DNA from 2 places in the Bacillus sp. JZ39 genome. Region 1 is predicted to be linked to the other one. Evidence: a T-box and tRNA genes for the amino acid it is inferred to sense, from the RefSeq annotation. Region 1 holds a T-box; the other holds one or more tRNA genes.
What was found. The T-box of region 1 lies ahead of valS (valine--tRNA ligase). A T-box ahead of a tRNA ligase gene usually reads a tRNA of that ligase, here a tRNA-Val.
Positions count from the first base shown of each region.

Region 2: it has a tRNA-Val gene. The T-box ahead of valS (valine--tRNA ligase) is inferred to sense a tRNA for this amino acid. The anticodon was not compared.

Region 1 covers NZ_CP096389.1:2,643,305-2,659,678, reverse strand. The annotation lists gene lonB (ATP-dependent protease LonB) at 1-853, shown strand, start outside; gene lon (endopeptidase La) at 1,034-3,358, shown strand; gene yihA (ribosome biogenesis GTP-binding protein YihA/YsxC) at 3,355-3,942, shown strand; gene M1D65_RS13700 (hypothetical protein) at 3,964-4,461, opposite strand; gene hemA (glutamyl-tRNA reductase) at 4,691-6,058, shown strand; gene M1D65_RS13690 (cytochrome c biogenesis protein) at 6,066-6,896, shown strand; gene hemC (hydroxymethylbilane synthase) at 6,929-7,873, shown strand; gene hemD (uroporphyrinogen-III synthase) at 7,863-8,651, shown strand; gene hemB (porphobilinogen synthase) at 8,648-9,622, shown strand; gene hemL (glutamate-1-semialdehyde 2,1-aminomutase) at 9,652-10,944, shown strand; gene spoVID (spore coat morphogenetic protein SpoVID) at 11,075-12,802, shown strand; gene cotN (spore coat protein CotN) at 12,835-13,860, shown strand; gene M1D65_RS13655 (hypothetical protein) at 13,879-14,070, opposite strand; T-box leader at 14,236-14,458, shown strand; gene valS (valine--tRNA ligase) at 14,518-16,374, shown strand, end outside.
Region 2 covers NZ_CP096389.1:80,793-97,166, reverse strand. The annotation lists rRNA gene M1D65_RS00545 (16S ribosomal RNA) at 148-1,697, opposite strand; tRNA gene M1D65_RS00540 (tRNA-Ala) at 1,870-1,945, opposite strand; tRNA gene M1D65_RS00535 (tRNA-Pro) at 1,954-2,030, opposite strand; tRNA gene M1D65_RS00530 (tRNA-Arg) at 2,058-2,134, opposite strand; tRNA gene M1D65_RS00525 (tRNA-Leu) at 2,144-2,229, opposite strand; tRNA gene M1D65_RS00520 (tRNA-Gly) at 2,244-2,318, opposite strand; tRNA gene M1D65_RS00515 (tRNA-Leu) at 2,359-2,441, opposite strand; tRNA gene M1D65_RS00510 (tRNA-Lys) at 2,448-2,523, opposite strand; tRNA gene M1D65_RS00505 (tRNA-Thr) at 2,560-2,635, opposite strand; tRNA gene M1D65_RS00500 (tRNA-Val) at 2,640-2,715, opposite strand; rRNA gene rrf (5S ribosomal RNA) at 2,738-2,853, opposite strand; rRNA gene M1D65_RS00490 (23S ribosomal RNA) at 2,909-5,836, opposite strand; rRNA gene M1D65_RS00485 (16S ribosomal RNA) at 6,007-7,556, opposite strand; gene lysS (lysine--tRNA ligase) at 7,867-9,366, opposite strand; gene dusB (tRNA dihydrouridine synthase DusB) at 9,458-10,459, opposite strand; gene M1D65_RS00470 (helix-turn-helix domain-containing protein) at 10,483-10,692, opposite strand; gene folK (2-amino-4-hydroxy-6-hydroxymethyldihydropteridine diphosphokinase) at 10,644-11,147, opposite strand; gene folB (dihydroneopterin aldolase) at 11,144-11,506, opposite strand; gene folP (dihydropteroate synthase) at 11,499-12,356, opposite strand; gene pabC (aminodeoxychorismate lyase) at 12,338-13,219, opposite strand; gene pabA (aminodeoxychorismate/anthranilate synthase component II) at 13,219-13,803, opposite strand; gene M1D65_RS00440 (anthranilate synthase component I family protein) at 13,817-15,229, opposite strand; gene cysK (cysteine synthase A) at 15,396-16,322, opposite strand.

The DNA.
Region 1 (16,374 bases):
GGACGAGCTGAAAACGGTTGCTAAAACAGCAGCGGATAAAATTGAAAAAAATATCTCCGAAGAAGGCCTGGATCTTTTGACCAGCTATACGCGGAACGGGCGGGAAGCCGTCAATATGATTCAAATCGCAGCGGGGATGGCTGTAACGGAGAATCGGAAAGACATTACGATTGAGGATATCGAATGGGTCATTCACTCCAGTCAGCTTACTCCAAAGCACGAGCAAAAAATCGGTGTTGAACCACAGGTTGGCATTGTAAATGGGCTTGCAGTCTATGGGCCTAACAGCGGATCGCTTCTGGAAATCGAAGTGAGTGTAACCGCGGCTCAAGATAAAGGATCAATTAACATCACAGGAATAGCTGAAGAAGAAAGCATCGGCAGCCAATCAAAATCAATCAGACGAAAAAGCATGGCGAAGGGTTCGGTTGAAAATGTATTAACCGTGCTCCGGACAATGGGAATGAAGCCTTCTGATTATGATATTCACATCAATTTCCCAGGAGGGATTCCGATTGATGGGCCGTCAGCAGGCATTGCGATGGCGGCGGGGATTTTCTCGGCGATACACAAAATTCCTATTGACAATACCGTTGCGATGACGGGCGAAATCAGCCTGAACGGTCTTGTGAAACCCATCGGAGGCGTCATTCCGAAAATAAAAGCGGCCAAGCAGTCCGGTGCGAAAAAGGTGATTATCCCATATGAAAATCAGCAGGCGATCTTAAAGCAGATTGACGGGATCGAAATTATTGCAGTGAAGACGTTCCAAGAAGTGCTTGATGAAATTTTAGTGAATCCGCCAACGGAACAAAAACCGTTTCATATTGAAATCAATAAAGAATCCGTTTAAACCCTATTTTGATAATAGGGTTTTTTTCATGAAGGACATCTTTTCCTTTTTCATATCAGAAAGAAAGGGTATACTACGAGGAGACTGTTTTATAGAAAATGGAACCATGCCGTTTATTGTACAAGGATGAAAAAGTTGTATTATAATGGTTCATACTAAAGTCACGGAGGTGTCAGTCACATGGCAGAAGAATTAAAACGCAGCATCCCGCTCCTCCCTTTAAGAGGTTTATTAGTGTACCCGACGATGGTTTTGCATTTAGATGTAGGACGTGACAAGTCGGTTCAGGCTCTTGAACAGGCAATGATGCATGATCATATGATATTTTTAGCCACTCAGCAGGATATTTCGATAGACGAACCTGGTGAAGACGAGATTTTCACTGTCGGCACCTATACAAAAATTAAGCAAATGCTGAAGCTTCCGAACGGTACGATTCGTGTGTTGGTGGAGGGCCTCAAACGCGCCCAGATCGTCAAATACAATGAACACGAGGATTACACGTCGGTCGACATTCAACTTATTCATGAAGATGATTCAAAAGATACAGAAGACGAAGCATTGATGCGGACTTTGCTAGACCACTTTGATCAGTACATAAAAATTTCTAAAAAAATCTCGGCCGAAACGTACGCCGCGGTTACTGATATCGAAGAGCCGGGGAGAATGGCAGACATCGTTGCTTCTCATCTGCCCCTTAAACTAAAGGATAAGCAGGATATTTTAGAAACGGCTGATGTCAAAGACAGGCTGAACAAGGTCATTGATTTTATTAATAATGAAAAAGAAGTGCTGGAGATTGAGAAAAAAATCGGCCAGCGCGTCAAACGTTCGATGGAGCGTACGCAGAAGGAATACTACTTGCGTGAACAAATGAAGGCGATCCAAAAAGAGCTTGGCGATAAAGAAGGCAAAACTGGCGAAGTTCAGACGCTGACGGAAAAAATCGAAGAAGCAGGCATGCCTGATCATGTGAAGGAAACAGCGCTTAAAGAATTGAACAGATATGAAAAAATTCCGTCAAGTTCTGCGGAAAGCTCTGTGATCCGCAACTATATCGACTGGCTGGTTGCTCTTCCGTGGACGGATGAAACAGATGATAAGCTTGATTTGAAAGAAGCAGGACGTCTCTTGGACGAAGAGCACCACGGGCTTGAAAAAGTAAAAGAACGTATTTTAGAATATTTGGCTGTCCAGAAGCTGACCAAATCCCTGAAAGGCCCAATTCTCTGTTTGGCAGGACCTCCAGGTGTCGGAAAAACGTCTTTAGCCAAATCAATTGCAAAAAGCTTGGGACGCAAATTCGTCAGAATCTCACTCGGAGGAGTTCGGGACGAATCAGAGATACGCGGACACAGACGGACCTATGTCGGAGCAATGCCTGGACGTATTATTCAAGGGATGAAAAAAGCGGGCAAGCTGAATCCGGTCTTCTTATTAGACGAAATTGACAAAATGTCATCTGATTTTAGAGGAGACCCATCATCCGCTATGCTTGAAGTGCTTGATCCAGAGCAAAACAGCAGCTTCAGTGATCACTATATTGAAGAAACCTTTGATTTATCCAAAGTGCTGTTTATCGCAACGGCGAACAATTTGGCCACAATTCCGGGTCCGCTCAGAGACAGAATGGAAATTATTAATATCGCAGGCTACACAGAAATAGAAAAACTTGAAATCGTAAAGGATCACTTGCTTCCAAAGCAAATCAAAGAACACGGGCTGAAGAAAAGCAACCTGCAGCTGCGTGATCAGGCGATTCTTGATATTATCCGCTACTATACGAGAGAAGCTGGTGTGAGAAGCCTTGAACGCCAGCTTGCCGCGATTTGCCGTAAAGCTGCAAAAGCCATTGTTGCTGAAGAGCGAAAACGAATTACGGTTACTGAGAAGAACCTTCAAGACTTTATCGGAAAACGTATTTTCAGATATGGACAAGCTGAAACAGAGGATCAGGTTGGTGTAGTGACAGGGCTTGCTTATACAACCGTTGGCGGAGATACGCTGTCGATTGAAGTATCGCTTTCTCCGGGGAAAGGGAAATTAATCCTGACAGGAAAGCTCGGAGATGTTATGAGAGAGTCTGCTCAGGCTGCATTCAGCTATGTGCGATCCAAAACAGAAGAACTTGGCATTGAACCTGACTTTCATGAGAAGTATGATATTCATATACATGTACCAGAGGGTGCGGTGCCAAAAGATGGTCCGTCAGCCGGTATTACGATGGCAACAGCGCTTGTTTCTGCTTTAACGGGACGGGCGGTTTCGCGTGAAGTCGGCATGACTGGGGAAATCACGCTTCGCGGGCGCGTGCTGCCGATCGGCGGCTTAAAGGAAAAAGCGCTTGGCGCACATAGAGCGGGATTAACGACCATTATTGCGCCTAAAGATAATGAAAAAGATATAGAGGATATTCCGGAAAGCGTCAGGGAGGGGCTGACATTTATATTGGCGTCCCACTTAGACGAGGTTTTGGAACATGCCTTAGTAGGAGAGAAGAAATGAAAGTCACAAAGTCAGAAATCGTGATCAGTGCAGTAAAACCGGAACAGTACCCTGAAGGGGGGCTTCCGGAAATCGCATTGGCCGGAAGATCGAACGTAGGAAAATCGTCTTTTATCAATTCATTAATCAATCGCAAAAATCTTGCGAGAACGTCATCAAAGCCGGGAAAAACACAAACGCTTAATTTCTACATTATCAATGATGAGCTGCATTTTGTGGATGTGCCGGGCTACGGTTTTGCCAAAGTGTCAAAGTCTGAGCGTGAAGCATGGGGCAGAATGATTGAAACCTATATCACGACACGCGAGGAATTAAAAGCTGTGGTGCAGATCGTTGATTTGCGGCATGCGCCATCTAATGATGATGTACAGATGTATGAATTTTTAAAGTATTACGGCATTCCTGTTATTGTTATCGCTACAAAGGCGGATAAGATCCCGAAAGGCAAATGGGACAAACACGCGAAGGTTGTCCGACAAACATTAAATATTGATCCGGAAGACGAGCTGATTCTCTTTTCTTCAGAAACGAAAAAGGGAAAAGACGAAGCTTGGGGAGCGATCAAAAAAATGATAAACCGGTAGAGGATCCTCTACCGGTTTTATTTATCGTATAGATTTTTTTCGTTTTATCAATAATAACAATAAACTGATTCCAATAAAGACAAACGGCCAATACTCCTTCAGAAGCGCTGTTGGAATATGCGCAGACTCAAGCCATGCCATAATTTGTTTGAAAAAGTACAAAAACAGGGAAAAACAAATCATCGACACAGCTTCATATACATATTCTTTTTTTTGAACGGCTGAAACGAGAAGTGAGAAGCCGATCATAAAGAGGAGCATTTCAAAATCATCCGGCCACCATACCCATTTCGGCTTGGCAAAAAAGTGTAAACCGATCCCGAAGAGAAGCAAACCGATAAAAAAATGGGGTGTAACGGCTTCTTTTTTTCCTTGATATACAAAGGCTGCGCCTAACAGCATGAGGAGAACAGGCCATTGATCCTGCCCTGAAAACAGTTCGGCTTGGCCGCTTTCAAGCCATGCATATACAGAAGCGGCAAGCAGCAGACAAGGGAATAAAATTGATTTTTGTTTCATGCATATCACCTTCTTGTTTTTTAGAGCTGATGTGTAGTAAATTTCTGCTGTTTTTGGTATTGTCAATAGGAATGCTTCTTTTCCCTGAAGCTTTTTCTAATATAGCATAAGAATTTTAAAATCTGTTCACATTTTGTGAAAGAAACTATGTTATAATTATTATAAATAATGAGTTCTATGTTAGAATGATTATAAATTAAGATTGGGTGTTGGGGGTGTAATTAGAGCGATGCATATACTTGTTGTGGGAGTAGATTATAAATCCGCCCCTATTGAGATACGTGAAAAAGTAAGTTTTCAGCCGAATGAGCTGGCAGAAGCAATGGTGCAGCTGAAAGAAGAGAAAAGCATTCTTGAAAACATCATTGTCTCAACCTGCAACCGCACTGAAATTTATGCGGTAGTCGATCAGCTCCATACCGGCCGTTATTATATAAAAAAGTTTTTAGCTGATTGGTTTCAATTAAGCAAAGAAGAGCTGTCACCGTTCTTAACGTTTTATGAGAGCGATGCCGCTGTTGAGCATTTATTCCGTGTAGCCTGCGGACTTGACTCTATGGTGATTGGCGAAACGCAGATTCTCGGACAGGTACGCGACAGCTTTAAAACAGCTCAGCAAGAAAAAACGATCGGGACTATTTTTAATGAGCTGTTTAAGCAGGCGGTTACAGTGGGCAAACGAACTCACGCCGAAACAGACATTGGCTCAAATGCGGTGTCAGTAAGCTATGCTGCAGTTGAACTTGCTAAAAAAATCTTCGGAAATCTTTCAAGCAAGCACATATTGATTCTCGGTGCGGGAAAAATGGGCGAGCTTGCTGCGGAAAACCTGCACGGACAGGGAATCAGCAAGGTCACTGTCATTAACCGAACATACTTGAAAGCGAAGGAGCTTGCAAACCGTTTCTCAGGTGAAGCGAGAAGCTTGAATCAGCTTGAAAGCGCGCTTGCGGAGGCTGATATTTTAATCAGTTCAACCGGTGCAAGTGAATTTGTCGTGTCCAAAGAGATGATGGAAAACGCGAATAAGCTTCGCAAGGGACGCCCGCTGTTTATGGTCGACATTGCCGTGCCTAGAGATCTTGATCCGGCGCTGAATGATCTTGAAGGTGTTTTTCTTTATGATATCGACGATCTGGAAGGCATTGTAGAAGCGAACATGAAAGAGCGGAGAGAAACAGCTGAAAAAGTTGAACTGTTAATTGAAGAAACCATTGTGGAATTTAAACAATGGATGAATACACTTGGTGTTGTGCCGGTTATTTCTGCATTGCGCGAAAAGGCGCTTGCCATCCAGTCAGAAACGATGGACAGCATTGAGCGTAAGCTGCCTCACTTAAGCACAAGAGAGAAAAAACTGTTGAACAAACACACCAAAAGTATTATTAACCAAATGCTTCGTGATCCGATTTTAAAGGTGAAAGAGCTTGCTGCAGATGCTGATTCTGAAGAAAAGCTTGCGTTGTTTATGCAGATTTTTGATATTGAAGAAGCTGCGGGCCGTCAAATGATGAAAACCGTTGAAAGCAGCCAGAAGGTCCACTCTTTTAAGAAGGCTGAATCAAAAGCGGGCTTTAGCCCACTTGTAAGTGAGTGAAAGCTGAATGATTGATACTGCAATGGCAAGACTTAATGAGGGGACAATCGTCATTTACGCGTTAAGTGTACTCTTTTATTTTATAGATTTTCTTCAACACAACCGGAAGGCTGGAAAAATGGCCTTCTGGTTGCTTTCTATTGTCTGGACTCTGCAAACCGTGTATTTGGCCTATTTTATGTGGGTGACGGGGCGGTTTCCGGTATTAAATGTGACGGAGGCGCTTTATTTTTATGCCTGGGTGCTTGTCACGCTGTCACTGGTACTGACAAAGCTTTTACGTGTTGACTTTATCGTGTTTTTTACAAATGTTATAGGATTTTCTATGATCGCCATTCACACATTTTCACCGACAGAGCAGCAGTCAGCTGCTTTTTCCGGGCAGCTTGTATCCGAGCTTTTGGTGATTCATATTACAATGGCGATTCTTTCATACGGCGCTTTTTCCCTTTCTTTCGTTTTTTCTGTGCTATATATGTTTCAATATCATCTGCTGAAAAAGAAAAAGTGGGGAAAATGGCTGTTGAGAATAGAAGATTTATCTAAGCTTGATTATATGGCGTATGTTTTAAATGTCATTGGGGTTCCGATGCTGCTGCTGAGTTTGATTCTCGGCGTCATATGGGCATATGTCTCACTAGAAACGCTGTATTGGTTTGACGCCAAAGTGCTTGGTTCGTTTGTCGTCCTGCTGCTGTACAGCTATTATCTTTATATCAGGCTGATTAAAGAGCTGCAAGGAAAGGTCGCTGCACTGTGGAATACGGCTTGTTTTCTGGTGCTGATGATCAATTATTTCCTGCTTGGAAGCCTGTCGCAATTCCATTGGTTCAGTTAAACGATGTCCCAAGCAGATTCGGGAGGAAAGAAATGATGAGAACGATTAAAGTAGGTTCCAGACGAAGCAAACTCGCTATGACTCAAACAAAATGGGTTATTCAAAAACTGAAGGAAATCAATCCTTCGTTTGCTTTTGAAATTAAAGAGATCGTGACAAAGGGCGACCGGATTGTCGATGTTACACTCTCAAAAGTGGGTGGAAAAGGGCTGTTTGTCAAAGAAATTGAACAGGCGCTTTTAAACGAAGAGATTGATATGGCAGTGCACAGCATGAAGGACATGCCTGCTGTTTTGCCTGAAGGCCTTGTGATCGGCTGCATTCCTGAACGGGAGGACCCGCGTGATGCCCTTATTTCAAAGAATCGCGTAAAGCTTTCAGAAATGAAGGAAGGTGCTGTCATTGGCACAAGCAGTTTAAGAAGAAGCGCGCAGCTTTTGATTGAGCGCCCTGACCTTACAATTAAATGGATTAGAGGTAATATAGATACAAGACTTCAAAAGCTGGAAACAGAGGATTATGACGCGATTATTTTAGCGGCTGCCGGCCTTTCTAGAATGGGGTGGAAGCAAGATGTCGTAACCGAATTCCTTGAGCCAGAGCGCTGTTTGCCTGCTGTGGGGCAGGGAGCACTGGCGATTGAGTGCCGAGAATCGGATGAAGCGCTGTTGGCGTTGTTTTCTCAGTTTACAGATGAATATACAAAACGAACTGTCTTAGCGGAACGTGCTTTTTTAAACGCGATGGAGGGCGGCTGCCAGGTTCCGATCGCGGGCTACTCCGTGTTAAATGGACAGGATGAAATTGAAATGACAGGTCTTGTCGCTTCACCTGACGGCAAAATCATTTTTAAAGAAACCGTCACCGGAAACGATCCGGAGGAAGTAGGAAAGCGCTGTGCCGCTCTTATGGCTGACAAAGGAGCAAAAGATTTAATTGATCGTGTAAAACGGGAGCTTGATGAGGATGGAAAATGATTTTCCGTTGAAAGGAAAAACAGTGCTTGTCACCCGGAATAAGGCACAGGCAACATCATTTCAGCAAAAAGTGGAGGCGCTTGGCGGTAAAGCTGTTTTAACCTCTTTGATTACGTTTCGCCGCGCTTTGCCGAATGATGTTGCGGAACAGGTAAGAGAGGATCTTGCCGCGCCAGGCTGGCTTGTTTTTACAAGTGTGAATGGGGCAGACTTCTTTTTTTCTTATCTGAAGGAAAATCAGCTTATTATGCCTGCGCATAAAAAAATTGCAGCCGTCGGTGAAAAAACCGCCCGCCGTTTAAAAACGCATAACGTATCGGTTGATGTGATGCCACAGGAGTATATTGCTGAACAATTGGCTGACGCTCTTAAGCAGCATGCTGAACCGGGGGAGCCCATTACCGTGATGAAAGGGAATTTGTCACGTGATGTGATAAAACAAGAGCTTGTCCCGCTCGGTTTTGAAGTAAAGGAATGGGTTCTCTACGAAACGATTCCGGATGAAGAAGGCATTGAGGAACTGAAAGACGTTGCGGGTCAATATTCCTTTGACTATGTAACATTTACGAGTTCATCAACCGTACATACGTTTATGCATGTCTTGGGAGAAGAATTAAAAAAGTGGAAGGCGAATGGGACGGCCTGTATCAGCATTGGACCTTTAACAAATGATGCCCTTCTGACGTACGGCATCACATCGCATACGCCTGATACATTTACAATAGATGGCATGCTTGAATTAATGTGCAGCATGTCAAGAGAGGAAGAGAGAATATGAGTCAATCATTTAATAGACACCGCCGCCTGCGGACATCAAAAGCAATGAGAGAAATGGTAAAGGAAACACGTTTGCATCCATCAGATTTTATTTATCCGATTTTTGTCGTTGAAGGGCTGGAGGGCAAAAAAGCTGTTCCGTCAATGCCTGATGTTTACCATGTATCATTAGATTTATTGAAGGATGAAGTAGCGGAGCTGGTCAAACTGGGCATTCAATCTGTTATCGTGTTCGGCATCCCGGAAGAAAAAGATGATTGCGGAACACAAGCGTACCATGATCACGGAATTGTCCAAAAAGCCATCACAGAAATTAAAGATCACTTCCCTGAAATGGTTGTTGTCGCTGACACGTGCCTGTGCGAATACACAGACCACGGCCATTGCGGACTTGTCAAAGACGGGGTCATTCTCAATGATGAATCGCTGGAGCTTTTGGCGCAGACAGCTGTCAGCCAAGCGAAAGCAGGTGCGGATATCATTGCGCCATCAAACATGATGGACGGATTTGTTACAGTGATCAGAGAAGCACTTGATAAAGAAGGATTCGTCAATATTCCAATCATGTCTTACGCTGTGAAATATTCTAGCGAGTTTTACGGTCCGTTCCGTGATGCAGCAAACAGCACACCGCAATTCGGAGACCGCAAAACATATCAGATGGACCCTGCCAACCGTATGGAGGCACTCCGCGAAGCACAATCAGATGTCGAGGAAGGCGCGGACTTTTTGATTGTCAAACCTTCGCTTTCTTATATGGATATCATGCGTGACGTAAAAAATGAGTTTACTTTGCCGCTCGTCGCTTATAATGTAAGCGGAGAGTATTCAATGGTGAAGGCTGCAGCGCAGAACGGCTGGATCAAAGAAAAAGAAATTGTGTTGGAAATTTTGACAAGCATGAAGCGCGCGGGTGCCGACCTGATTATTACGTATCATGCGAAAGACGCAGCGAAATGGCTTGCGGAGTAATTTTATTCAGTTGACAGGAGTTGAGGCAGATGAGAAGCTATGAAAAATCAAAAACGGCTTTTAAAGAAGCGCAAAAACTCATGCCGGGCGGTGTGAACAGTCCCGTTCGCGCATTTAAATCGGTAGACATGGACCCGATTTTTATGGAGCGCGGAAAAGGCTCGAAAATCTTTGATATTGACGGGAATGAATATATTGACTACGTCTTGTCATGGGGGCCTTTAATTTTAGGGCATACAAATGACCGCGTCGTAGAAAGCCTCAAAAAAGTGGCTGAATATGGGACAAGCTTCGGTGCTCCGACTGAAGTAGAAAATGAACTGGCTAAGCTCGTCATTGATCGTGTGCCATCTGTAGAAATTGTACGAATGGTAAGCTCCGGAACAGAGGCTACAATGAGTGCCCTCCGTTTGGCAAGGGGCTATACGGGCCGCAACAAGATTTTAAAATTTGAGGGCTGCTACCACGGACACGGCGATTCTCTCTTGATTAAAGCTGGTTCAGGTGTTGCCACTCTCGGTCTGCCTGACAGCCCGGGGGTGCCTGAAGGCATTGCGAAAAACACAATCACCGTTCCGTACAATGATTTAGAAAGTGTAAAGCTTGCTTTCCAGCAATTCGGTGAAGACATTGCGGGAGTCATTGTAGAGCCAGTTGCCGGAAATATGGGTGTTGTTCCGCCGCAAGAAGGTTTCCTGCAGGGTCTGCGTGATATCACTGAGCAGTACGGCTCCCTGCTGATTTTTGATGAAGTGATGACTGGCTTCCGGGTCGATTATAACTGCGCTCAAGGCTACTTCGGCGTAACGCCTGATCTGACTTGTTTAGGAAAAGTAATCGGGGGCGGACTTCCTGTCGGCGCTTATGGCGGAAAGGCAGAAATCATGGAGCAGATCGCTCCAAGCGGTCCGATCTATCAAGCTGGTACATTGTCAGGCAATCCGCTTGCGATGACGGCTGGCTTAGAGACATTGAAACAGCTGACACCTGATTCCTACAAGAATTTCATAAAAAAAGGCGACAGACTGGAAGAAGGAATTTCAAAAGCCGCCGAGGCTCATGGCATTCCGCATACCTTTAACCGTGCAGGTTCGATGATCGGTTTCTTCTTTACAAACGAACCAGTCATCAATTATGAAACAGCGAAATCATCTGATTTGAAGCTGTTCGCAAGCTATTATAAAGGGATGGCAAATGAAGGGGTATTCCTTCCGCCATCACAATTCGAAGGTCTTTTCCTCTCAACGGCCCATACTGATGAAGATATTGAAAACACAATCCAGGCAGCTGAGAAAGTATTTGCTGAGATCAGCAGCAGATAAGAGTAAAAACCGGTATCAAGGACTCCTTGTGCCGGTTTTTTCGTGCTCTCCCACTCATATTTTCTCCAGTTCATACATACACCTTTAGTGACATCTAATTTTAAGGATTAGATGAAAGGAGGATATGAACTTGCCGCAAAATCATCGATTGCAATTTTCTGTAGAAGAATCGATCTGTTTCCAAAAAGGACAGGAAGTTTCTGAACTGCTTTCTATTTCATTAGATCCTGATATTAGGGTTCAGGAAGTAAATGATTATGTATCAATCATAGGATCGCTTGAACTTACAGGTGAGTACAACATAGATCAAAACAAACATACCGAAGAGATTTATACAGATAAGCGGTTTGTTGAACAAGTCAGAAAGAGAGAGGATGGAAGTGCGGAACTGACTCACTGTTTTCCTGTGGATATTACCATTCCGAAAAATAAAGTGAGCCATTTACAGGATGTCTTCGTCTTTATTGACGCATTTGACTATCAATTGACGGATTCGCGCATTTTAACAATTCAAGCTGATTTAGCGATCGAAGGGCTTTTGGACGATACGCAAGACAAAGAGCCGGAGATACCTTTATATGAAGCTCCTGCGGCATTCAGGGAGGAAGAGCTTTCAGAGCCGCCGGCACATAGTGTAGTAGAAGAACCGGGTGCATCATCGGCAGAGGAAGCAGTTCTTCAGCATGAACCGCCAGCCGAACCGCCAGAACTTTTTATCTCAAAAGCGGGGCTCCGTGAAGAACTGGAGACAGAAAAAGCAGAATCTGAGCCGCCTGAATCGGTTGCTTCAGAACCAGAGGCCAGAGAAGATGTAAAAGAGGAAGAAGAGTCAGAAGAGCTTGCTGTGCCGGAAACGGAGGTTCGTGCTGAATCGGAAACAGAAGAATCTGAGCCAGAACCTGATCATTCAGAAATAGAGATTCAAGAGATCGTTAAAGCAAAAAAAGAAACGGCTGAGCCGGCAGCTGCAATAGCGGATGTTCGTGAAGAAGCAGACTCTCCAGCGGAGACTGAGCTTCGTGAACACGCCGGAGCAGAAGAATCGCCTGCTTTGGAAGCTGAACTTCATTCAGAGACTGTGATTGCAGAGGAAAAAGAGGAAACAACAGTGTCTTCTAATCATGAATATGCGCTGCGCCAAGAGGCTCAAAATGAAGAAGCAGCTCAATCAGATCAGGCTGATCCTGCGCTTTGCCAAGAAGAGGCGGAAGCGGATGAAGCTTTGGAGAGTGTATCAGAGGCCGCTCTCTCCATAGAAGATAGCAGAGAAACAATTTCAGCTGTATATGTGGAGAATGACAAAGCCGATTTACATTTCCATTTCAATCAAAAAACAAGCTCGGAGGAGGCAGCTCAAGAAGAATTGCCTGAACCGGCATACCGTACCTTCCTGCCTGAACAAGAAGAGGAGGATTCTTTTTATTCAGCGCCTAAGCTGCTGGAGGAGGAAGAACAAGAGGAAGAGAGCTTCGAAATTGAAGTGAGAAAAACACCATCAGCTGAAGAGCCTAAGGAAGAAACACCTTTTCAATCCTTCCAGCTGCCTGAATCTTCTGAGACTGAAAGGAAGGAAACGGATGCTGTTCCTAGGGTTGCTCCTGCTGCTGAAACGAAGGAACCTCAAACAAAGGAAAGTGATAATTCTCTTTATTTAACAAAACTCTTTACAAAAGAAGCGGATGAGTTTTCGAGAATGAAAATTTGTATTGTGCAGCAGGAAGATACGATCGAGCGTTTATGCGAACGGTATGAAATTACATCTCAGCAGCTGATCAGGATGAATTCTTTAGCCTTGGATGATGAATTAAAAGCAGGACAGATTCTCTATATTCCTCAATATAAAAATAGCCATGCGTAAACCGTAAGTGATCGGAAAATGTGGTGAATGAAATGGAAGATACCCAATCGGTTCTTCAGGAATACGGACTGACTGCTCAATTTATTGAGCCTGTCAGTCCTCTTGTTTGGAAAGTGTATACAGACTACGGCATATTTGCCCTGAAAAAATTGAAAGAGGGGCGCGGCAAGCATTTTACAGATCATATGGTGGCGATTGAGGAAAAAGGCTTTCGTTCATTCGTTCCCGTTTACAGAACAAATAGCGGTGAGTTTTTCTCAGCAGGCATACAATACGGAGATACCTACTATTTAATGCCTTGGCTCCAATTTGACCAAGAGGAAGAACGGGATCAGAAACATGCTTATTTATTTAGAGAAACAGCCCGTCTTCACGAGAGAACCGCGCAGGAACTAAAGGTTAGACGTGATGAGATTGAACGTTATTACGGGCAAACGAAAAAAAAGTGGGAACAAGATAAAATTTTCTATGAGCAGTTTGTGGATAGAGCGGAGAAGGAGTGGTACCTTTCTCCTTTTGAACTCCAGGCCATAACCTATTTTTCAGAAACCATTTCTGCGGTGAATTTTGCGCTGGAACGGTTGGAGGACTGGTATGAGTCTGCAAAGGAAAAGGACGTTTCAAGGGTTGTAATGAACCACGGCAGCCTGTCTATACACCATTTTCTGTATAATGATGCCGGGACCGGATATTTTACAAACTTCGAAAGAGCATCTGTCGGTCCGCCGCAAAACGACCTGCTCGGCTTTTATACAAAAATGTTCAGAGGCTTTCCGAAAGCTTGTCCGGAATGCGTCGAATGGTTTTATGGATATACGAAATCATTCCCTTTGCGTGAAGCGGAAGTCAGCCTTTTTCTCAGCTATATGGCATATCCGGCAGCCATGTACAAGGTGCTGAACGGTTATCAAACTGGGAAAAGACAGCATGAAAAAGAGGAATGTACACAATTATTAAAGGCTTATTGGCAAATGAAAAATATAGAGCCGTTTGTGATGAAAATCCATCAGATTGAACAAGAGAAAAAATTTCAGGCTGAAAACGAGTCCACGTCTTAATGGCGCGGACTTGTTTGTTTATATCCATTCTAAATGAAGGGCGCAAGCTAAAAAGATTAGGATTGCGAGCAGCAAAACATCAAAGGTTGTCGGAAAGAAAATGGTTCTGATTCCTTGAAAAATCGTAATGGGAATAATCACTTGTGCGGATACAAGTCGAATTTGCCTTACCCATGGCGGCAGCGAATAAGAGCTGAAACGTTTCTTCACGGTGCATCCTCCTCTACGCATTTACAAGCATCATATGTAAACTTGGGCAATAGGTGCCTGCCCATCTGTATAGAAAGCGGTGTTTTTGGAAAAGATGATTGACGAATCAAAAACACTTTTACTATAATAAAGAACATAAATAATGTATACAATGAGCTGATAAATACACCTGCTTAGAACGGGAAGAGTACAAAAAAGGCGCATGCAGAGAGAGAAGCCGTTTGCTGAAAGGCTTCTTATGTTGTCTGATTGGAAGGTCGCCCGGGAGCATAATTTCTTGAAAGAAGAGTAGAGAAATTCGGGAAACACCCGTTATCCGTTATAAGTGCATGAACTGATAGAGTTCATGAAAAAAGGTGGTACCGCGAAAGAGCTTTTCGTCCTTTTACAGGGATGAAGAGCTCTTTTTTCGTTCTCAGCCATTTTTAAACATGCTGGAGGGTTATGATGGAAACGAATGAACAAACAATGCCGACGAAATATGATCCGGCAGCGGTTGAAAAAGACCGATATGATTTTTGGCTAAAAGGCAAATTTTTTGAAGCGGGCAGTGACCAGACAAAAGAGCCATACTCTGTTGTCATCCCGCCGCCAAACGTAACAGGAAGACTTCACCTTGGCCACGCATGGGACACAACGCTGCAAGACATTGTAACAAGAATGAAACGCATGCAGGGCTATGATGTGCTGTGGCTTCCAGGCATGGACCACGCCGGCATCGCGACACAGGCTAAAGTGGAGGCGAAACTTCGTGAAGAAGGCAAATCCCGCTACGATTTAGGCCGTGAAAAATTCCTCGAAGAAACGTGGAAGTGGAAGGAAGAATATGCTGACTTTATTCGCAGCCAGTGGGCGAAATTAGGTCTTGGCCTAGATTATTCCCGTGAACGTTTTACGCTGGATGAAGGCTTGAGCAAAGCGGTAAGAGAAGTATTCGTTAAGCTTTATGAAAAAGGCCTGATCTACAGAGGCGAATATATTATTAACTGGGACCCAGCGACAAAAACAGCCCTATCAGACATTGAGGTGATTTACAAGGATGTTCAAGGCGCGTTCTATCATATGAGCTATCCGCTTGCTGACGGTTCAGGCTCAATTGAAATTGCGACGACACGTCCTGAAACAATGCTCGGTGATACAGCTGTTGCCGTTCACCCTGAAGACGAGCGCTATAAACACCTTATCGGAAAAACGGTGATCCTGCCGATTGTAAATCGTGAAATTCCGATTGTCGGTGATGACTATGTTGATATGGAATTTGGTTCAGGTGCCGTGAAAATTACGCCTGCTCATGATCCGAACGACTTCGAGCTTGGCAACCGCCACAATTTAGAACGCATCCTTGTCATGAATGAAGATGGCACGATGAATGAAAATGCTCTGCAATATCAAGGTATGGATCGTTTTGAATGCCGCAAAAAACTCGTGAAAGATTTACAGGAGGCGGGAGTTCTCTTCAAGATCGAGGATCATATGCACTCTGTCGGCCATAGTGAACGAAGCGGGGCTGTTGTGGAGCCTTATCTTTCTACACAATGGTTTGTGCGCATGCAGCCGCTTGCTGATGCAGCGATTGAGCTGCAAAAGAAAGAAGAAAAGGTCAACTTTGTGCCTGACCGTTTCGAAAAAACGTATTTACACTGGATGGAAAACATCCGCGACTGGTGTATCTCCCGTCAATTGTGGTGGGGCCATCGTATTCCTGCCTGGTATCATAAAGAAACAGGCGAGCTATATGTCGGGATTGAAGCGCCGGAAGACAGCGAAAATTGGGAACAGGATACAGACGTACTGGATACATGGTTCAGTTCTGCGCTATGGCCTTTCTCCACAATGGGCTGGCCTGATGTAACGGCTGAAGACTTTAAACGCTACTATCCGACAGATGTTCTCGTGACAGGGTACGATATCATTTTCTTCTGGGTATCACGCATGATTTTCCAAGGCATTGAATTTACAGGCGAGCGCCCGTTCAAAGATGTTTTAATCCACGGCTTAATCCGTGACGAGCAAGGCCGGAAAATGAGTAAATCTCTTGGCAACGGTGTCGACCCGATGGATGTGATTGACAAGTACGGAGCCGATTCTCTGCGTTATTTCCTTGCGACTGGAAGCTCTCCTGGCCAGGATCTGCGCTTCAGCTATGAAAAAGTGGAATCGACCTGGAATTTTGCCAATAAAATTTGGAATGCCTCCCGTTTTGCATTAATGAATATGGATGGCATGACGTACGATGAACTTGATCTGTCAGGCGAAAAGTCAGTTGCTGACAAGTGGATTTTAACGCGATTAAATGAAACGATC
Region 2 (16,374 bases), 1.4 Mb from region 1:
ATCTTGTGTTACTAATTGAATGTGATGTCTACTGTTATCTAGTTTTCAAAGAACACGTTTCGAAGGAATGATCCTTCAAAACTAAACAAGACAGGGAACGTTCTGTTTATAAGACCCAAGGTCTTATATTCCGTATAATATCCTTAGAAAGGAGGTGATCCAGCCGCACCTTCCGATACGGCTACCTTGTTACGACTTCACCCCAATCATCTGTCCCACCTTCGGCGGCTGGCTCCTAAAAGGTTACCTCACCGACTTCGGGTGTTACAAACTCTCGTGGTGTGACGGGCGGTGTGTACAAGGCCCGGGAACGTATTCACCGCGGCATGCTGATCCGCGATTACTAGCGATTCCAGCTTCACGCAGTCGAGTTGCAGACTGCGATCCGAACTGAGAACAGATTTGTGGGATTGGCTTAACCTCGCGGTTTCGCTGCCCTTTGTTCTGTCCATTGTAGCACGTGTGTAGCCCAGGTCATAAGGGGCATGATGATTTGACGTCATCCCCACCTTCCTCCGGTTTGTCACCGGCAGTCACCTTAGAGTGCCCAACTGAATGCTGGCAACTAAGATCAAGGGTTGCGCTCGTTGCGGGACTTAACCCAACATCTCACGACACGAGCTGACGACAACCATGCACCACCTGTCACTCTGCCCCCGAAGGGGACGTCCTATCTCTAGGATTGTCAGAGGATGTCAAGACCTGGTAAGGTTCTTCGCGTTGCTTCGAATTAAACCACATGCTCCACCGCTTGTGCGGGCCCCCGTCAATTCCTTTGAGTTTCAGTCTTGCGACCGTACTCCCCAGGCGGAGTGCTTAATGCGTTAGCTGCAGCACTAAGGGGCGGAAACCCCCTAACACTTAGCACTCATCGTTTACGGCGTGGACTACCAGGGTATCTAATCCTGTTCGCTCCCCACGCTTTCGCTCCTCAGCGTCAGTTACAGACCAGAGAGTCGCCTTCGCCACTGGTGTTCCTCCACATCTCTACGCATTTCACCGCTACACGTGGAATTCCACTCTCCTCTTCTGCACTCAAGTTCCCCAGTTTCCAATGACCCTCCCCGGTTGAGCCGGGGGCTTTCACATCAGACTTAAGAAACCGCCTGCGAGCCCTTTACGCCCAATAATTCCGGACAACGCTTGCCACCTACGTATTACCGCGGCTGCTGGCACGTAGTTAGCCGTGGCTTTCTGGTTAGGTACCGTCAAGGTACCGCCCTATTCGAACGGTACTTGTTCTTCCCTAACAACAGAGCTTTACGATCCGAAAACCTTCATCACTCACGCGGCGTTGCTCCGTCAGACTTTCGTCCATTGCGGAAGATTCCCTACTGCTGCCTCCCGTAGGAGTCTGGGCCGTGTCTCAGTCCCAGTGTGGCCGATCACCCTCTCAGGTCGGCTACGCATCGTCGCCTTGGTGAGCCGTTACCTCACCAACTAGCTAATGCGCCGCGGGTCCATCTGTAAGTGGTAGCCGAAGCCACCTTTTATGTTTGAACCATGCGGTTCAAACAACCATCCGGTATTAGCCCCGGTTTCCCGGAGTTATCCCAGTCTTACAGGCAGGTTACCCACGTGTTACTCACCCGTCCGCCGCTAACATCAGGGAGCAAGCTCCCATCTGTCCGCTCGACTTGCATGTATTAGGCACGCCGCCAGCGTTCGTCCTGAGCCAGGATCAAACTCTCCGATAAAGTAGTTTGACTGACTACGCACATCGCTGTGCGATTTTTAAAAACTGAATTAACAGGTACGTTTTGTCTTGTTTAGTTTTCAAAGATCATTTTGTTTGTCCGCTTTGTTAAAGCAACTTTATTAGTATACAACGTCACTTCTTCAAAGTCAACAACTTTTTTTAAAAACTTTTGGTGGAGCCTAGCGGGATCGAACCGCTGACCTCCTGCGTGCAAAGCAGGCGCTCTCCCAGCTGAGCTAAGGCCCCATAAAAAATGGTCGGGAAGACAGGATTCGAACCTGCGACCCCATGGTCCCAAACCATGTGCTCTACCAAGCTGAGCTACTTCCCGATTTCCCATCTATTCTATTAAAAGATATGGCGCGCCCGAGAGGAGTCGAACCCCTAACCTTTTGATCCGTAGTCAAACGCTCTATCCAATTGAGCTACGGGCGCAAAACATAATGCCGAGGGCCGGACTTGAACCGGCACGGTAGTCACCTACCGCAGGATTTTAAGTCCTGTGTGTCTGCCAATTCCACCACCCCGGCGTGGATGGTATAGTTGGAGCGGAAGACGGGATTCGAACCCGCGACCCCCACCTTGGCAAGGTGGTGTTCTACCACTGAACTACTTCCGCAGACAGGATGTCCAGTTTTTCTAACTGTTATCCTATATAATGCGGGTGAAGGGACTTGAACCCCCACGTCATAAAGACACTAGATCCTAAGTCTAGCGCGTCTGCCAATTCCGCCACACCCGCGTAAAATGGTGAGCCATGAAGGACTCGAACCTTCGACCCTCTGATTAAAAGTCAGATGCTCTACCAACTGAGCTAATGGCTCTTCTACAAGAGACTTGAGTATTATATCATATAAAAGTGGTGCCGGCAAGAGGACTTGAACCCCCAACCTACTGATTACAAGTCAGTTGCTCTACCAATTGAGCTACACCGGCATAATGGTGGAGGATGACGGGCTCGAACCGCCGACCCTCTGCTTGTAAGGCAGATGCTCTCCCAGCTGAGCTAATCCTCCATAATTGCACTAACGTGCAATTGCTTGGCGGCGTCCTACTCTCACAGGGGGAAACCCCCGACTACCATCGGCGCTGAAGAGCTTAACTTCCGTGTTCGGTATGGGAACGGGTGTGACCTCTTCGCTATCGCCACCAAACAAATTGAGAGTGTTCTCTCAAAACTAGATAACAGATGTGGCATCATTCAAAAATATGGTTAAGTCCTCGATCGATTAGTATCTGTCAGCTCCATGTGTCGCCACACTTCCACCTCAGACCTATCAACCTGATCATCTTTCAGGGATCTTACTTCCTTGCGGAATGGGAAATCTCATCTTGAGGGGGGCTTCATGCTTAGATGCTTTCAGCACTTATCCCGTCCGCACATAGCTACCCAGCGATGCCCTTGGCAGAACAACTGGTACACCAGCGGTGCGTCCATCCCGGTCCTCTCGTACTAAGGACAGCTCCTCTCAAATTTCCTGCGCCCGCGACGGATAGGGACCGAACTGTCTCACGACGTTCTGAACCCAGCTCGCGTACCGCTTTAATGGGCGAACAGCCCAACCCTTGGGACCGACTACAGCCCCAGGATGCGATGAGCCGACATCGAGGTGCCAAACCTCCCCGTCGATGTGGACTCTTGGGGGAGATAAGCCTGTTATCCCCGGGGTAGCTTTTATCCGTTGAGCGATGGCCCTTCCATGCGGAACCACCGGATCACTAAGCCCGACTTTCGTCCCTGCTCGACTTGTAGGTCTCGCAGTCAAGCTCCCTTGTGCCTTTACACTCTGCGAATGATTTCCAACCATTCTGAGGGAACCTTTGGGCGCCTCCGTTACCTTTTAGGAGGCGACCGCCCCAGTCAAACTGCCCACCTGACACTGTCTCCCCGCCCGATAAGGGCGGCGGGTTAGAAGGTCAATACAGCCAGGGTAGTATCCCACCGATGCCTCCACCGAAGCTGGCGCTCCGGTTTCCAAGGCTCCTACCTATCCTGTACAAGCTGTACCAACATTCAATATCAGGCTGCAGTAAAGCTCCACGGGGTCTTTCCGTCCTGTCGCGGGTAACCTGCATCTTCACAGGTACTATAATTTCACCGAGTCTCTCGTTGAGACAGTGCCCAGATCGTTGCGCCTTTCGTGCGGGTCGGAACTTACCCGACAAGGAATTTCGCTACCTTAGGACCGTTATAGTTACGGCCGCCGTTTACTGGGGCTTCAATTCGCACCTTCGCTTACGCTAAGCGCTCCTCTTAACCTTCCAGCACCGGGCAGGCGTCAGCCCCTATACTTCGCCTTACGGCTTCGCAGAGACCTGTGTTTTTGCTAAACAGTCGCCTGGGCCTATTCACTGCGGCTCTCTCGGGCTTGCACCCTAACAGAGCACCCCTTCTCCCGAAGTTACGGGGTCATTTTGCCGAGTTCCTTAACGAGAGTTCTCTCGATCACCTTAGGATTCTCTCCTCGCCTACCTGTGTCGGTTTGCGGTACGGGCACCTCTCACCTCGCTAGAGGCTTTTCTTGGCAGTGTGGAATCAGGAACTTCGCTACTATATTTCGCTCGCCATCACAGCTCAGCCTTATGGGAAACGGATTTGCCTATTTCCCAGCCTAACTGCTTGGACGCGGATATCCAATACCGCGCTTACCCTATCCTCCTGCGTCCCCCCATTGCTCAAATGGTGAGGAGGTGGTACAGGAATATCAACCTGTTGTCCATCGCCTACGCCTTTCGGCCTCGGCTTAGGTCCCGACTAACCCTGAGCGGACGAGCCTTCCTCAGGAAACCTTAGGCATTCGGTGGAGGGGATTCTCACCCCTCTTTCGCTACTCATACCGGCATTCTCACTTCTAAGCGCTCCACCAGTCCTTCCGGTCTGGCTTCACAGCCCTTAGAACGCTCTCCTACCACTGTTCGAAGAACAGTCCGCAGCTTCGGTGATACGTTTAGCCCCGGTACATTTTCGGCGCAGAGTCACTCGACCAGTGAGCTATTACGCACTCTTTAAATGGTGGCTGCTTCTAAGCCAACATCCTGGTTGTCTAAGCAACTCCACATCCTTTTCCACTTAACGTATACTTTGGGACCTTAGCTGGCGGTCTGGGCTGTTTCCCTTTCGACTACGGATCTTATCACTCGCAGTCTGACTCCCAAGGATAAGTCATTGGCATTCGGAGTTTGACTGAATTCGGTAACCCGGTAGGGGCCCCTAGTCCAATCAGTGCTCTACCTCCAAGACTCTTACCTTGAGGCTAGCCCTAAAGCTATTTCGGAGAGAACCAGCTATCTCCAGGTTCGATTGGCATTTCACCCCTACCCACACCTCATCCCCGCACTTTTCAACGTGCGTGGGTTCGGGCCTCCATTCAGTGTTACCTGAACTTCACCCTGGACATGGGTAGATCACCTGGTTTCGGGTCTACGACCACGTACTCATGCGCCCTATTCAGACTCGCTTTCGCTGCGGCTCCGCATCTTCTGCTTAACCTTGCACGGGATCGTAACTCGCCGGTTCATTCTACAAAAGGCACGCCATCACCCGTTAACGGGCTCTGACTACTTGTAGGCACACGGTTTCAGGATCTCTTTCACTCCCCTTCCGGGGTGCTTTTCACCTTTCCCTCACGGTACTGGTTCACTATCGGTCACTAGGGAGTATTTAGCCTTGGGAGATGGTCCTCCCCGATTCCGACGGAATTTCACGTGTTCCGCCGTACTCAGGATCCACTCAGGAGAGAACGAAGTTTTGACTACAGGGCTGTTACCTCCTATGGCGGGCCTTTCCAGACCTCTTCATCTACCTCGTTCCTTTGTAACTCCGTACAGAGTGTCCTACAACCCCAAGAGGCAAGCCTCTTGGTTTGGGCTAATCCCGTTTCGCTCGCCGCTACTCAGGGAATCGCATTTGCTTTCTCTTCCTCCGGGTACTTAGATGTTTCAGTTCCCCGGGTCTGCCTTCTCATATCCTATGAATTCAGATATGGATACCACTCCATTACGAGTGGTGGGTTTCCCCATTCGGAAATCTCCGGATCAAAGCTTGCTTACAGCTCCCCGAAGCATATCGGTGTTCGTCCCGTCCTTCATCGGCTCCTAGTGCCAAGGCATCCACCGTGCGCCCTTTCTAACTTAACCGTTAAAAAGAATCACTATGTGATATCTTGTATTACTAATTGAATGTGATGTCTACTGTTATCTAGTTTTCAAAGAACACGTTTCGAAGGAATGATCCTTCAAAACTAAACAAGACAGGGAACGTTCTGTTTATAAGACCCAAGGTCTTATATTCCGTATAATATCCTTAGAAAGGAGGTGATCCAGCCGCACCTTCCGATACGGCTACCTTGTTACGACTTCACCCCAATCATCTGTCCCACCTTCGGCGGCTGGCTCCTAAAAGGTTACCTCACCGACTTCGGGTGTTACAAACTCTCGTGGTGTGACGGGCGGTGTGTACAAGGCCCGGGAACGTATTCACCGCGGCATGCTGATCCGCGATTACTAGCGATTCCAGCTTCACGCAGTCGAGTTGCAGACTGCGATCCGAACTGAGAACAGATTTGTGGGATTGGCTTAACCTCGCGGTTTCGCTGCCCTTTGTTCTGTCCATTGTAGCACGTGTGTAGCCCAGGTCATAAGGGGCATGATGATTTGACGTCATCCCCACCTTCCTCCGGTTTGTCACCGGCAGTCACCTTAGAGTGCCCAACTGAATGCTGGCAACTAAGATCAAGGGTTGCGCTCGTTGCGGGACTTAACCCAACATCTCACGACACGAGCTGACGACAACCATGCACCACCTGTCACTCTGCCCCCGAAGGGGACGTCCTATCTCTAGGATTGTCAGAGGATGTCAAGACCTGGTAAGGTTCTTCGCGTTGCTTCGAATTAAACCACATGCTCCACCGCTTGTGCGGGCCCCCGTCAATTCCTTTGAGTTTCAGTCTTGCGACCGTACTCCCCAGGCGGAGTGCTTAATGCGTTAGCTGCAGCACTAAGGGGCGGAAACCCCCTAACACTTAGCACTCATCGTTTACGGCGTGGACTACCAGGGTATCTAATCCTGTTCGCTCCCCACGCTTTCGCTCCTCAGCGTCAGTTACAGACCAGAGAGTCGCCTTCGCCACTGGTGTTCCTCCACATCTCTACGCATTTCACCGCTACACGTGGAATTCCACTCTCCTCTTCTGCACTCAAGTTCCCCAGTTTCCAATGACCCTCCCCGGTTGAGCCGGGGGCTTTCACATCAGACTTAAGAAACCGCCTGCGAGCCCTTTACGCCCAATAATTCCGGACAACGCTTGCCACCTACGTATTACCGCGGCTGCTGGCACGTAGTTAGCCGTGGCTTTCTGGTTAGGTACCGTCAAGGTACCGCCCTATTCGAACGGTACTTGTTCTTCCCTAACAACAGAGCTTTACGATCCGAAAACCTTCATCACTCACGCGGCGTTGCTCCGTCAGACTTTCGTCCATTGCGGAAGATTCCCTACTGCTGCCTCCCGTAGGAGTCTGGGCCGTGTCTCAGTCCCAGTGTGGCCGATCACCCTCTCAGGTCGGCTACGCATCGTCGCCTTGGTGAGCCGTTACCTCACCAACTAGCTAATGCGCCGCGGGTCCATCTGTAAGTGGTAGCCGAAGCCACCTTTTATGTTTGAACCATGCGGTTCAAACAACCATCCGGTATTAGCCCCGGTTTCCCGGAGTTATCCCAGTCTTACAGGCAGGTTACCCACGTGTTACTCACCCGTCCGCCGCTAACATCAGGGAGCAAGCTCCCATCTGTCCGCTCGACTTGCATGTATTAGGCACGCCGCCAGCGTTCGTCCTGAGCCAGGATCAAACTCTCCGATAAAGTAGTTTGACTGACTACGCACATCGCTGTGCGATTTTTAAAAACTGAATTAACAGGTACGTTTTGTCTTGTTTAGTTTTCAAAGATCATTTTGTTCACTTCGTTCAAGCGACTTTATTATTATAACTCGTTGACTCAGTGAAGTCAATAACTTTTTTTGAATTTCTTTTTTTCGTTATCGCCTTGTTTAGCGGCAACGAATAATAATATACCACCTAGTAAATAATAGTGCAATAGTTTTTTTGAAGAAATACTAAGGAATTTAAAAAGAGCGGCATCCTTTCCCTATGGAGGATACCGCTCTTCTTTATTAGCGTTGTCTCATTTGCGGGAATAACAGCACATCGCGAATAGAAGGGGCATTCGTCAGCAGCATAACCAGACGGTCGATACCGATGCCTAAACCTCCTGTTGGCGGCATACCGTATTCCAGAGCTTCAACAAAGTCTTCATCCATTAGATGAGCTTCATCATTACCGGCTTCACGCTCTTTTAATTGCGCTTCAAAGCGTTCTCTTTGATCAATAGGATCATTCAGCTCTGTAAACGCGTTAGCATGTTCACGGCCAACGATAAACAGCTCAAAACGGTCTGTAAAACGCGGGTCCTCAGGGTTTTTCTTAGCAAGAGGAGAAATTTCTACAGGATGCCCGTAAATAAACGTTGGCTGAATAAGCGTTTCTTCAATTTTTTGCTCGAAGAATTCGTTGATGATATGGCCTACTGTCATAGAATCTTTAATTTCTACACCATGTTCTTTTGCATATTCACGCGCCTGTTCAACAGTAACCTCTTCCCAGAAATCAACGCCGGTCGCTTCTTTGACTGCGTCAACCATATGGATTCTTTTCCACTCCGGTTTAAGGTCGATTTGCTCTTCCCCGTATTGAATCGTAGTTGTGCCAAGCACTTCTTGGGCGATATGAGCGACAAGGTTTTCAGTTAAGCTCATGATATCTTTATAGTCCGCATATGCTTCATATAACTCAATCATTGTAAATTCAGGGTTATGGCGTGTAGAGACACCTTCGTTACGGAAAACACGGCCGATTTCATATACTTTTTCTAAACCGCCGACAATTAGACGTTTTAGGTGCAGTTCGATAGCAATACGCATATAGAGTGGAATGTCTAACGCGTTGTGGTGAGTGATAAACGGACGCGCAGAAGCTCCCCCAGGAATGCTGTGCATTGTAGGTGTTTCTACTTCTAAGTATCCATGATCATCAAGGTATCTTCTCATAGCTTGAATGATCTTGCTTCGTGTAATGAACGTATGTTTGCTGTCTGGGTTTACGATAAGATCCAGGTAGCGCTGACGGTAGCGCTGCTCAACGTCTTTTAAACCATGGTATTTGTCAGGAAGCGGACGAAGCGCTTTTGTCAGCAATTCAAAGGAAGTTGCTTTAACAGACAATTCGCCTACATTTGTTTTGAAGACTTTTCCGGTTACGCCGATAAGATCACCAAGGTCAGAAGACTTGAAGATTTCATATTGGTCGTCACCGACACTGTCTTTTCTTACGTAGATTTGGATTTGGCCTTCTAAATCCTGAAGATGGGCAAAGCCGGCTTTTCCTTTGCCGCGTTTTGTCATCATGCGGCCTGCGATTGTAACTTCAATCGCTTTTTCTTCTAACTCTTCTTTGGTTAGATCTTGATATGCCGAAATAACTTCTTGAGACTGATGAGTTCTTTCAAAACGTGCGCCGAATGGATCGATGCCGTTATCTCTCAGCTGATTCATTTTATCGCGTCTGACTTGCAGCTGATCATTCAATTCTTCATGGTTATGCTCTTCTTGACTCATTGTTATCACTCCATTACAGATATTGTTTCATGAAAAAAGCAGAAAAACTGCCAGCGTAAAACTAGCAGTGAGCAGCAAATAGAGGTGAGTATTATCCTACTTTTGCATTTTGAAGCTCTTTTGCCTCAACTTCAACCGTAAATGCATCTAAAAGCTGTACAAACTCTTCTCTCGTCTCGCAATGATTGATTTCATTACGAACGTTCGCATTGCCTTTCACGCCTTTCAGATACCATGCAGCGTGCTTTCTCATTTCTCTTACCGCTACGTTTTCACCTTTTAAGTCAATCAGGCGGTCAAGATGCAGTTTGCATACGGCCATTTTTTCGCGTACTTGCGGCTCTTCTTTTAATTCACCTGTTTCAAGATACTGAACCGTACGGTAAATCATCCACGGGTTGCCCAATGCAGCGCGTCCGATCATGACCCCGTCTACTCCTGTCTCATCGAGCATACGCTTAGCATCCTGCGGTGTCTTAACATCGCCGTTTCCGATAACCGGAATCGATACTGATTGTTTAACTTCTTTGATGATATCCCAGTTTGCCGTTCCTTCGTACATCTGCACTCTCGTACGGCCGTGAAGCGCCACTGCTTTACCGCCCGCACGTTCTACAGCCTGTGCATTTTTCACTGCGAAAATGTGGTCTTCATCCCAGCCCATTCTCATTTTCACTGTAACTGGTTTATTAACAGCATCCACTACTGCAGAAACCATTTCGTAAATCTTATCAGGGTCGAGAAGCCATTTGGCTCCCGCATCGCATTTTGTAATCTTCGGCACGGGACATCCCATGTTAATATCAATGATATCAGCAGTTGTGTTTTGGTCTACAAACTTCGCCGCTTCCACAAGGGTTTCCTTTTTTCCTCCGAAAATTTGAAGGCTCAGTGGTTTCTCGCGTTCATCAATATAAAGCATACCCATTGTTCTTGCATTGTTGTAAAGGATCGCTTTGTCACTGACCATTTCAGCGCATACCAATCCGGCTCCGAATTCCTTTACAGTCAATCTGAACGCAGAGTTGCAGACACCAGCCATAGGTGCGAGCACAACCCGGTTTTTCAATTGAATATCTCCGATTTTGAACAATTTTTCTCCTCCTTTCATTTGTTCTATTTTTCTGGCGGCGCCAATTCGTCCGCACTTATATTTAAAACATCAGCTGCATCTTGAATGATGGCAGCTGACGGCAATCGGTTTCCGCGTTCAATTTCGCCGAGAATAGAAACTGATATACCTAATGCTTTTGCAAAACCTTCTTGAGTATAACCTTTCAGCTTTCTGAATGCACGAATTCGTCTACCCCAGATTTCTGCTTCCATACTCTTACACCTTCTTGGTCTGTTTCGGCGCTTGTAGCCTCTTTTTCAACCTGCTGGCAAATTTCCGCAAGCGGCGCAAGGACAAACAAACGCTCATACATTCTCGGATGCGGAACAATTAGTTGCTCTGTTTCAATATTTTCACGATTAAATAACAAAATGTCAAGGTCTGCCGTCCGCGGCCCCCATCTTACTTCCCTTGTTCTGCCTAATTCATTTTCTATCTGCTGCGTCAGTTCAAGTAGTTCAAAAGGGTTCAGTGATGTCTTGATTTCAACAGCCATATTCAAAAATTGAGCTTGATCTTCGTATCCGACCGGGTCAGTTTCGTAAATAGACGACACTTTAGTGACTGTCACCGCAGCATGCTGATGCAGTAAAGCCACTGCTTGCCTTAAATACGTTTCTCTATCTCCAATATTAGATCCAAGTGCAATATAAGCTATGTTGTTCATGACTTTTTTCTCGTAATTTCAATTGCTACTGATTTATAGTGTCCGGGAATTGGCGGGTCTGGCTTAATCACTTTCACCGTACATTGCTGAACAGGCTGAAATTTTTCGAGAACAGTGCCAGCAATACGTTCCGCCAGCGTTTCTACCAATTTTACAGGCTCCCCTTCCACGATATCTTTACATACGTGATAGAGCTCAGCATAGTTGATCGTTTGCTCAAGGTCGTCTGTTTGTCCGGCTTTGCTTAAATCCAGCTCAGCGGTTAAATCGACTTTAAACCGCTGGCCAAGTTTGTTTTCTTCTTTGAACACACCGTGATATCCGTAAAACTCCATACCTTCTACATAAACTTTATCCATGGTGCACCCCTCCCTTATTCAGCATCGCGTCCATCATTTTCGCCATTCTGGCAATTTGCTTTACATCATGGACCCTGACAATGTCACAGCCTTTTTGAATGCCGAGACACACAGTCGCGCCTGTGCCCTCAGCCCGCTCCTCAGGCGGAAGATCCAGAACACGTCCGATGAATCTTTTTCGGGAGGTTGCCAGAAGAACCGGATATCCCAATCCGCTGAAAATCTCTAGTTTGTTCATCACTGCCAAGTTATCGTGATAGGTTTTCGCGAAACCGATACCGGGATCAAGAATAATGTTCTTCTCGTCTACTCCGGCCTCAACAGCAATTTTTACACTCTCCATTAAGTCCGACAGCATATCCGGCAATAAGTCATTGTAGTTTCTTTCAGGGCGGTTATGCATGAGAACAATTGGAACATTATGATCAGCTGCAACGGAAGCCATCTTCGGATCATGTTTGGCTCCCCAAATATCATTGATAATGGATGCACCGGCTTTCACTGCTTCATCTGCGACAGAAGCCTTGTACGTGTCTACAGAAATAGGAACACCAAGCTCTTTCGTAATCCGCTCAATCACCGGAATGACTCTGGACATCTCCTCATCCTCAGATACGCACTCAGCGCCAGGCCTTGTCGATTCCCCTCCGATATCAATGATATGGGCACCATCATCGATCATCTCTTTCGCGTGCAGCAGCGCCTTGTCCAAGCTGTCATATTTTCCGCCGTCCGAGAAAGAGTCAGGCGTTACGTTTAAAATTCCCATCACCAGCGTCTTCTCTTTATATGATAAAGCGCTGGGCTTAGTGTGGATTACTTGTGTTTGATCTATTGTGTGCTGCGCCATGCTCTTCCTCCCTTTTCATGAATCATGTTCTTTATTTCTTTTTTGTATAACAATTGAAGAGCGGAGGTTGCTTCTCCGCCTTGCCTTCCATAGTTTACTTCTTCTATTTTAGTAAACGGGATGATTTCAAGAACCGAGTTCGTCATCCACGCTTCGTCAGCTGTCAAGAGAGCTTCTAGCTCATATCGGCCCGTTTTGAGCTCCAGGCCGATATTCTTTGCATTTTCTATGATAAAACGTCTCGTGACGCCGTCCAGAATACCGGTATCAAGCGATGGCGTATAGATACAGCGACCTTTTCTCCAGAAGACATTAGATATGATACCCTCTGCAACAACTCCATCCTCCGTTAGGAAAATTCCCTCGACACGCGGATCATTTCCAATTTCACGTTTCGCATACATATTATTTAGATAATGATGTGATTTTAACCGGAACGATCCCTCTGGAGTGTTTCTCCGTATCGATAAAACCTTTCCTTCTTTTTGCAAAGGAAGACTTTCTGGTTTCAGCTGATTCATAAAGCAAAAAACGGTCGGCTTATCGTACGTCTGGGCGACAAACCCTTTATCGCTGAGTCCCGCTGATATGTTCAGTCTGACGCGGGCATTGCCATCCTTGATATTATTTAGCTTAAGCAGCTTGTCCAGCATCTCAAGGATCTCATGCTTTGAAACAGTATATTCGATTTGCAGGTCCTTAAGCGCTCGTTCAAGCCTTTCTATATGCCAATCAAGCAAAAACGGACAGCCTTCGTAGAGCCTGAAGGTTTCGAAAACACCGATCCCATATAAAAACCCATGGTCAAAAGGAGAAAGAACTGCATCTTTCTCCTCCATATACCGGCCGTTCACATATATCATCACGCAATAACTTCCTTGCGATATGTCTCAATAAAATTTCTGAGCATTTCTTTCCCAAAGGAGGTCATAATAGACTCTGGGTGAAATTGCACGCCCTCTATCGGGAGGTCATTGTGGCGAATAGCCATGATTTCTCCTTCTTTCGTTTGTGCTGTTACTGTAAAACAGCTTGGCAGCGTCTCAGGTTTTACGATCAGCGAGTGGTATCGCGTCGCAACAAGGGGGTTTTTCAACCCTTCAAAAATGGTCTTGCCGTCATGCTCGATATCCGAGGTTTTCCCGTGCATAAGCCGTTCTGCCCTAACAACATCACCGCCGAACACTTGTGCGATGGACTGATGTCCGAGACATACACCGAAAATAGGAATTTTCCCTGCGAAATGTTTAATTGCTTCGAGACTGATTCCCGCCTCATCAGGGCTGCACGGTCCGGGAGATATCATCAGAAAGTCCGGAGACAGTTCTTCAATTTCTTCGATTGTGATGCTGTCATTGCGTTTCACAACCAGCTCTTCCCCAAGCTCGCCCAAATACTGTACCAAGTTGTACGTGAATGAATCGTAGTTATCAATCATTAAAATCATTTCTCCGCTCACCTCATCTAATTTTTGTCTCTTCTTTGCTCAGCTCTAATGCTCTTTGCATCGCAAAAGCTTTTTTGAATGATTCCTTGTATTCGTGCTTCGGAACAGAATCAATCACAACTCCTGCGCCGGACTGCATAAATGCCTGCCCTCCGGTTGCATAAATGGTTCGAATGACGATATTAAACTGCAGATCGTGATTATATCCAAACCACCCTATAGATCCAGTATAAAGCCCTCGGCGTGTCGGCTCAAGTTCTTCTATAATTTCCATCGTTCTTACTTTCGGTGCACCAGTAATGGTTCCTCCGGGAAACACAGCATGAATAATATCTACAGCGTCATACCCATCCTGCAGTTCACCTTGGACATTAGACACAATGTGCATCACATGCGAGTATTTTTCAATTGCCATGAATTCATTTACGCGCACAGACCCGTAACGTGATACTCTTCCCAGATCATTTCGCTCAAGATCAACCAGCATGACATGTTCTGCGCGTTCTTTTTCATTGTGTATCAATTCGTTTGCAAGCGCCTCGTCTTCTTCATTTGTTTTCCCTCTGGAACGGGTGCCCGCAATCGGTCTCGTCTCTAATAGCTTGCCCTTTTTGCTGACAAGCAGTTCAGGCGATCCGCAAATGATCTGAAAATCAGGTGTTTCTAAATACGCCATATAAGGAGAAGGATTTACTTCTCTCAAGGTTTTGTAAATTTGATATGGGTGGACAGACAGTGACTGTGACTGCCTTATTGATAGATTGACTTGAAACACATCTCCGCTGGCAATGTATTGTTTGATTTTCTCTACAGCTTGTGAGAACCCATCCTCGGTAAATGGCGCCGCGAAAGAACCATCTGTTTCAGGGTTCATCTCTCGCGAAGAGACAGCGGGAAGCTCAGTCAGCCACATCTGCTCTAACTCAGATAGCTTCACATCCGCTGTTTCCTGATCAGAACCATTAACATGAGTAATCAGCCATAGAGACTCTTCTTGATGGTCATAAACTGCTATATCATCAAAAACAAGAAAATAAATATCTGGTGTTTCTAGATCATCTAATGAGAGCATTTTAAAATTTTCAATGTACCGTGCGTAATCATAGCTGAGAAACCCGATTGCCCCGCCTTGAAAGTCAGGGAACTCATGATTCGTTTCTGTTTCCAGCGTTTTAAACCAGCTGTGGAAGGCCCGTAATGGATCACCTTCTTTAAACAGCATCTCATCACCATGCTTAATTGTAGTTATTCCGTCTTTTCCTTTCACAGTCGCAATTGGATCAAGACCGGCTATACTATATCTGCCGCCTCTTGCACTTTCAAGAAGTACATGATGTTTCCGGGATTGCGCAAGTTTCTCAAATTGTTGTAAGAATGAGTCTTTTTGAAAAGGTACTTTTTTGCCTGCCGGTCTGCGTTGTGCCATTTGTATCATTCCTCTATTTTCTTTTTTACTTGTTTTTAATTGTAAAGCAATGTTGTTAGTGAAAAAAGTGAATTTCTCTTCCAAGAATAACATTCGTCGCAGACATGGCATATTTGATGCACGAAATATAAAAAAACTCCCGGCGGACCGGGAGTTTTGGCTTTTTTTAATCGAATTGATACAGCGGCGTGCTTAAATAACGTTCGCCGTTACTTGGAATGATGGCCAATACTTTTTTGCCTTTTCCGAGTTTTTTTGCTACTTGAAGAGCAGCATAAATTGCCGCACCTGATGAGATGCCTCCGAGAATTCCTTCTTCACGTGCAGCTCTGCGGGCATATTCGAATGCTTCTTCATTCTTCACAGGGAAGATTTCATCATATACTTCAGTGTTTAAGATGTCCGGCACGAATCCAGCTCCGATTCCCTGAATTTTGTGGGGGCCTGGTTTTCCTCCTGAAAGCACTGGGGAATCTGACGGTTCAACAGCGTAAATCTTGATGGAAGGGTATGCTTCCTTCAGCACTTCACCCGCTCCCGTAATCGTTCCGCCCGTTCCGATTCCGGCTACAAATGCGTCAAGCTGGTCATCACCGAATTGCTCAACGATTTCTTTACCAGTTGTTTGGCGGTGAATTTCTGGGTTAGAAGGGTTGTTAAACTGCTGCGGCACAAAGTATCCGTGCTTTTCAGCAAGCTCTTCAGCTTTCTTAATGGCGCCTTTCATGCCTTCCGCACCAGGAGTCAGCACAAGTTCAGCACCGTATGCGCGAAGAAGGTTGCGGCGCTCCATGCTCATTGTATCAGGCATAACCAAAATGGCTTTTAATCCTTTAGCAGCAGCAACCATTGCAAGCCCGATTCCAGTATTTCCGCTTGTCGGTTCAATGATTGTATCACCGGCTTTTAATTTTCCTTCTTTTTCAGCAGCTTCAATCATGGCCAAACCGATACGATCTTTTACACTGCTTCCAGGGTTCATGTATTCAAGTTTTAGATATACATCCGCACTGTTTTCATCTGCAAGGCGATTTAATTTAACGATTGGCGTATTCCCAATTAATTCAGTAATGGAGTTTGCTACACGTACCATTCTCGACACCTCAATTTCCGACTATTTGTATTGGTATTATGTATATAATCTA